Regions from separate parts of the Pseudomonas oryzae genome, predicted to be linked through region 1. Evidence: predicted binding sites of a transcription regulator. Region 1 holds the regulator's gene; each other region holds the start of a gene.
What was found. Region 1 encodes sigma-54, which starts transcription at its own class of promoters, with help from an activator protein. Its sites were predicted from a motif close to ANTGGCATNNANNTTGCTNT; they were not measured.

Region 1 (2,267 bases):
CCACGTTGCTGACGGGTTGCCCCGTCATCGAATAACTGTGTTCGCGATCAGTCGTTACACCAGTCGCTTGCGCTCGCTCGATGGCGCAATGCCCAGGGATTCCCGGTACTTGGCAATTGTCCGGCGGGCCACCTGAATCCCCTGCTCTTCCAGTAAACCAGCGATCTTGCTGTCACTCAACGGCTTTTTCGGATTTTCCGCGGCCACCAGCTTCTTGATGATGGCGCGGATCGCCGTCGACGAGCATTCGCCACCCTCGGCGGTGCTGACATGGCTGGAGAAGAAATACTTGAGTTCGTAGATGCCGCGCGGGGTATGCATGTACTTCTGCGTGGTGACCCGCGAGATGGTCGACTCGTGCATGCCCACCGCCTCGGCGATGTCGTGCAGTACCAGCGGTTTCATCGCCTCCTCGCCGTATTCGAGGAAGCCGCGCTGCAGCTCGACGATCTGGGTGGCGACCTTCATCAGCGTCTCGTTGCGGCTGAGCAGGCTCTTGATGAACCAGCGCGCTTCCTGCAGCTGGTTGCGCATGTAGGTGTTGTCGGCGCTGGAGTCGGCGCGGCGCACCAGGCCGGCGTAGTGCGGGTTGACGCGCAGGCGCGGCATGGCGTCGGGATTGAGCTCGACCAGCCAGCGCTCGTTGTCCTTGCGCACGATCACGTCGGGCACCACGTACTCGGCTTCGCTGGCCTCGATCTGCGCGCCGGGACGCGGATTGAGGCGCTGGATCAGCTCGGCTATCTGGCGCAGTTCGTCTTCCTTGACCCGCAGGCGGCGCATCAGCTGGCTGTAGTCGCGACTGCCGAGCAGGTCGAGGTATTCGCGCACCACGCGGCGCGCTTCGTCGAGCCAGGGGGTGGTGGCCGGCAGCTGGTTGAGCTGCAGCAGCAGGCACTCGCTGAGGTCGCGCGCGCCGATGCCCAGCGGCTCGAACTGCTGCACGCGGTGCAGCACCATCTCCACCTCGTCCAGTTCGATGCCCAGCTCGGGATCGAGGGAGGTGAGGATGTCCTCGAGGCTTTCCTCGAGGTAGCCGTCGTTGTTGATGGCGTCGATGATCGACATGGCGATCAGCCGGTCGTTGTCGCTCATCGGGGTCAGGTTGAGCTGCCAGAGCAGGTGGCTCTGCAGGCTTTCACCGGAGGAGGTGCGCGCGGTGAAGTCCCACTCGTCGTCCTCGCTGCTCGGCAGGCTGCTGGCACTGGTCTGGTAGATGTCCTCCCAGGCGGTGTCCACCGGCAGCTCGCTGGGGATGCGTTCTTCCCACTGGCCTTCGTCGAGGCTGTCGGGGTCGCGTTCGACGCTGACGCTGCCGCCCTCCAGGCTCGCCGCACCGTGAGTGGCGTCGCCTTCGGCCAGCGGGTCGCCGCTGTCGAAATCATCGCCGTCTTCCTGGCGCTCGAGCATCGGATTGGAGTCGAGGGCTTCCTGGATTTCCTGCTGCAGGTCGAGGGTCGACAGCTGGAGCAGACGAATGGCTTGTTGCAGCTGCGGGGTCATCGTCAGCTGCTGGCCCATCTTGAGGACTAGCGAGTGTTTCATGGCTTGGGAGTTGGCACCTTGGGGTCTGCCAGCGCCTGCGCGCTGTCCACTGCTGGGCGCCGGGGCGCCGCTGATAGCAAATTATATGCCCGATATTTGCCAGTTTGCCTAGGCTTGACAGGCAGGCGAAAAGCCGCAGTCAGGTAGGGATATGCGACGCCCGCGCGGTACGGCGGGCGTGCGGCTCATGCGTGAAGCGGTGGGAGGGACTTACAGGCGGAACTCTTGACCCAGGTAGACGTCCTTCACCAGCTGGTTGGCGAGGATGCTCTCGGCGTCGCCCTCGGCGATCAACTGGCCGGCGTTGACGATGTAGGCCGTCTCGCAGATGTCCAGGGTTTCGCGCACGTTGTGATCGGTGATCAGCACGCCGATGCCGCGACTCTTCAGGTGGTGGATGATCTGCTTGATGTCGCCCACCGAGATCGGGTCGACGCCGGCGAAGGGCTCGTCGAGCAGGATGAACTTCGGGTCGCTGGCCAGGGCGCGGGCGATCTCCACGCGCCGCCGTTCGCCGCCGGACAGGCTCATGCCGAGATTGTCGCGGATGTGGCTGATGTGGAACTCCTGCAGCAGGCCTTCCAGGGCTTCGCGGCGCCCGGCGCGATCGAGGTCCTTGCGCGTCTCGAGGATCGCCATGATGTTGTCGGCCACCGTCAGCTTGCGGAAGATCGAGGCTTCCTGCGGCAGGTAGCCGATGCCGGCGCGTGCGCGGCCATGCA
Region 2 (2,267 bases), 1.9 Mb from region 1:
GCCGAGGAAGCGCGGCTCGAGGGTGGCCACCGGGGCGTTGACGAACTCGGTGGCGCTGAGTAGCTGGGCGGTGCTGCGGCGGTTCTCCAGGCCCTGGTCGATGAAGCGGCAGGCTTCGAGCAGGGCCATGGTCAGGGCGCGGGCGCTGTTCGGGCACTGATCGACGAACGCGCGGGTGACGCCGAGGACCTTCTCCGGGTGATCCGGCCAGATCGACTGGCTGGTGGCGACGGTGAAGCCGAGGTTCTCGTCCACCGCGTGGGCGCCCCAGGGATCGCCGGCGCAGAAGCCGTCGATGCGTCCGGCCCGCAGGTGGGTGACCATCTGCGCCGGCGGCACCACCACGCTGTGCACGTCGGTGAGCGGGTGGATGCCATGGCTGGCCAGCCAGTAGTACAGCCACAGGGCGTGGGTGCCGGTGGGGAAGGTGTGGGCGAGGGTCAGGCGTGCACCGCTCTGGTGCGTGCGCGCGCGCAGTGCTTCGCCGTCGGTCACGCCGGCCGCGCGCAGGGCCTGACTCAGGGTGATCGACTGACCGTTCTGGTTGAGGCCCATGAGGATGGCCATGGGCGTTACCGGGCTGCCGAGGCCGAGATGGATGCCGTAGACCTGGCCGTAGAGCATCTGTGCGGCATCCAGCTCGCCGCTGAGCAGCTTGTCGCGCAGGCCGGCCCAGGAGGCCTGGCGGCGCAGGTTGAGGGTCAGGCCGTAGGGCTGGGCGAAGCCCTGGGTGGCGGCGACGATCAGCGGCGCCGAGTCGGCCAGGGCCATGAAGCCGAGTTCGAGGACGTTCTTTTCCGGGGCATCCGAGCCGGCGACCCAGGCCAGGGCGTCGGTGCGAGGCATTGCGTGGTGGTCGGTCATCGCGTGTGTTCCATCGCTGCACAAAAAAGCGCCGTACCGGCCATCGCGCGGGGCGACAGTCGGGTACGACGCCATTGTCGGGGAACGGCTCCGCCGTTGGAGCGTTCTGCTGACTCGAGCAAAGCAAGCGCTGTGCCAGGAGGCAGAAAAGAAGAAGCCCCGCACGGGGCGGGGCTTCTTCCTACAGCGGTCTAGCGCTTACCGGACTCAGGCCTGCAGCACCGGGATGTTGGCCTTGGCGGCGGCATCCTTGTACTCGGCGATCTGGTCGAAGGACAGGTAGCGATAGACGTCGGCAGCCATGCTGTCGATGTTCTTCGCGTACTCCATGTACTCCTCGACGGTCGGCAGCTTGCCGAGGATGGAGGCGACAGCCGCCAGCTCAGCAGAAGCCAGGAACACGTTGGTGGCGTCGCCCAGACGGTTCGGGAAGTTACGGGTCGAGGTGGAGACCACGGTGGAACCGGTCTGCACGCGAGCCTGGTTACCCATGCACAGCGAGCAGCCCGGCATTTCCATGCGCGCGCCAGCCTTGCCGTAGATGCCGTAGTAGCCTTCCTCGGTCAGCTGGTGGGCGTCCATCTTGGTCGGCGGAGCCAGCCACAGACGGGTCGGAATACCACCCTTGACCTTGTCCAGCAGCTTGCCGGCGGCGCGGAAGTGACCGATGTTGGTCATGCAGGAACCGATGAACACTTCGTCGATCTTCTGACCGGCTACGGTGGACAGCAGGCGGGCATCGTCCGGATCGTTCGGCGCGCAGAGAACCGGCTCCTTGATCTCGGCCAGGTCGATCTCGATGACGGCGGCGTATTCGGCGTCGGCATCGGCGCTCAGCAGCTGCGGGTTGGCCAGCCAGGCTTCCATGGCCTGGGCGCGACGCTCCAGGGTACGGGCATCGCCGTAGCCTTCGCCGATCATCCAGCGCAGCATGGTGATGTTGGACTTCAGGTACTCGGCGATGGCGTCTTCCGGCAGCTTGATGGTGCAACCGGCAGCCGAACGCTCGGCGGAGGCGTCGGACAGCTCGAACGCCTGCTCGACGGTCAGGCCTTCGAGGCCTTCGATCTCGAGGATGCGGCCGGAGAAGATGTTCTTCTTGCCCTTCTTCTCGACGGTCAGCAGGCCAGCCTGGATCGCGTAGTAGGGGATGGCATGGACCAGGTCACGCAGGGTGATACCCGGCTGCATCTTGCCCTTGAAGCGCACCAGCACGGATTCCGGCATGTCCAGCGGCATCACGCCGGTGGCGGCGGCGAAGGCGACCAGGCCGGAACCGGCCGGGAAGGAGATGCCGATCGGGAAACGGGTGTGCGAGTCACCACCGGTACCGACGGTGTCCGGCAGCAGCATGCGGTTCAGCCAGCTATGGATGATGCCGTCGCCCGGACGCAGGGACACGC
Region 3 (2,267 bases), 1.5 Mb from region 1:
CTGGACACCTGGGAGATCGCCTCGCCGGTGACCAGCGCGTCGATATGCAGCTCTTCGGCGATTTTCGACGCGGCGCGCAGCATCATGCGCTTGAGCACCACGCCCATCTGGCTGTTGTCGACCTTGGCGAGGATCTCACCGACCACTTCCTCGAACGGCACGCTGACGAACAGCACGCGGTGCGAGCGGCCGAACTTCTCCCACAGGTAGTGGGCGACTTCCATCACCCCCAGCTCGTGGGCACGGCCGCCGAGGTTGAAGAAGCAGAAGTGGGTGAGCAGGCCGCGGCGCATCATCTGGTAGGCCGCCACGGTGGAGTCGAAGCCGCCGGACATCAGTACCAGGGTCTGTTCGATCGAGCCCAGCGGGTAGCCGCCCATGCCCTCGTGGCGGGCGTGCTCGACCAGCAGGCGGTCGTAGCGCGCCTCGAAGCGCACCTCGACTTCGGGATGCTTGAGGTCGATGCCGGCGGCCCCGCACTCGCGGCGCAGGCGGCTGCCGACGTGGGCGGCCAGGTCGACCGAGGAGAAGTCGTGGGTGTTGCCCGAGCGCTTGCAGCGCACAGCGAACACCTTGCCGGCGAGCTTCGCACCAAAATGGTGCTTGCACTTCTCGGTGACGTCGTCGAAATCGCCCAGCGGGTACTCGTGGACCTCGAGGAAGTGGGCGATGCCCGGCGTGCAGCGCAGGCGGGCGAGCATCTCGCGCAGCACCTGCGGATCGCGGGCGGCGGTCTGCAGCTCGACGTTGTCCCACTCGCCCTCGACCCGCAGGTCGGCGTCGAGATCCCTGAGCACCGCGCGGATGTTCTTGCCGAGCTGGCGGATGAACTGCTTGCGCACCGGCCGGCTCTTGATGGTGATCTCGGCGAAGGGTTTGACGATGAGTTTCATGATGGGCGAGGGGTGCAGCAGCCGGGCGGAAAAAAGGGCGCAGATTATAGCGGAATTGCTCAAGCCTTGAGCAGAAATCCGCGCAACGGCAAATTCGCACCAAAATAGGGCTACCGGAGACTTGCAAGCACTTGCTTGGTGCACAATATTGGCTATCCATGTGAGCGCTGCCCCGAAAAGCCCCATATTCCGGGGGCTGGCGTCCATTAACGGGCACTGGCACGCTACTTGCCTATGCAATCGGGCCAAATTTTTCCGGCGGTTTCGGATCCGGGCCAACCAACTCCCGGATACCAATATCCCCCGCCTGCACACCCTGGAGGACAGCATGTCGAAGGCGCTGCAACTGATTCAAGAACACGACGCGAAGTGGGTCGATCTCCGTTTCACCGACCCGAAGGGCCGCCAGCACCACATCACCATGCCGGCACGTGACGCCGACGAAGACTTCTTCGAGCATGGCAAGATGTTCGACGGCTCCTCCATCGAAGGCTGGAAGGGCATCGAAGCCTCCGACATGATCCTGCGCCCGGACGACAGCACCGCCGTGATGGATCCGTTCACCGAAGAGCCGACCCTGATCCTGGTCTGCGACGTGATCGAGCCGTCCACCCTGCAGGGCTACGAGCGCGACCCGCGCGCCATCGCCAAGCGCGCCGAGGAATACCTGAAGACCACCGGTATCGGTGACACCGTGTTCGCCGGTCCGGAGCCGGAGTTCTTCATCTTCGACTCCGTGAAGTACAAGTCGGACATGTCCGGCTCCATGTTCAAGATCTTCTCCGAGCAGGCAGCCTGGAACAGCGACGCCGACATGAACGGCGGCCAGGGCAACAACGGCCACCGCATCGCCGTCAAGGGCGGCTACCTGCCGACCCCGCCGGCCGACCCGGATCACGAGATCCGTACCGCCATGTGCAACGCCCTGGAAGAGATGGGTCAGATCGTCGAGGTGCACCACCACGAAGTGGCCGGCGCCCAGAACGAGATCGGCGTGAAGTTCAACACCCTGGTCGCCAAGGCCGACGAAGTGCAGAACCTCAAGTACTGCGTGCAGAACGTCGCCGCCGCCTACGGCAAGACCGTGACCTTCATGCCGAAGCCGCTGTACGGCGACAACGGTTCGGGCATGCACGTGCACATGTCCATCGCCAAAGACGGCAAGAACACCTTCGCCGGTGAAGGCTATGCCGGCCTGTCCGATACCGCCCTGTACTTCATCGGCGGCATCATCAAGCACGGCAAGGCGCTGAACGCCCTGACCAACCCGTCGACCAACTCCTACAAGCGTCTGGTCCCGGGCTTCGAGGCTCCGGTGATGCTGGCCTACTCGGCCCGCAACCGTTCCGCTTCCATCCGCATCCCGTACGTCGC

Region 2: the regulator sigma-54 is predicted to act here: its motif matches at 985-1,004, upstream of BLT78_RS08655 (CmpA/NrtA family ABC transporter substrate-binding protein).
Region 3: the regulator sigma-54 is predicted to act here: its motif matches at 1,109-1,128, upstream of glnA (type I glutamate--ammonia ligase).

Annotation. Positions count from the first base shown of each region.
Region 1 covers NZ_LT629751.1:94,908-97,174, forward strand. Annotated here, with positions in the region: gene BLT78_RS00480 (RNA polymerase factor sigma-54) at 55-1,545, opposite strand; gene lptB (LPS export ABC transporter ATP-binding protein) at 1,756-2,267, opposite strand, start outside.
Region 2 covers NZ_LT629751.1:1,962,515-1,964,781, reverse strand. Annotated here, with positions in the region: gene BLT78_RS08655 (CmpA/NrtA family ABC transporter substrate-binding protein) at 1-864, opposite strand, end outside; gene acnB (bifunctional aconitate hydratase 2/2-methylisocitrate dehydratase) at 1,072-2,267, opposite strand, start outside.
Region 3 covers NZ_LT629751.1:3,255,761-3,258,027, forward strand. Annotated here, with positions in the region: gene thiI (tRNA uracil 4-sulfurtransferase ThiI) at 1-893, opposite strand, end outside; gene glnA (type I glutamate--ammonia ligase) at 1,222-2,267, shown strand, end outside.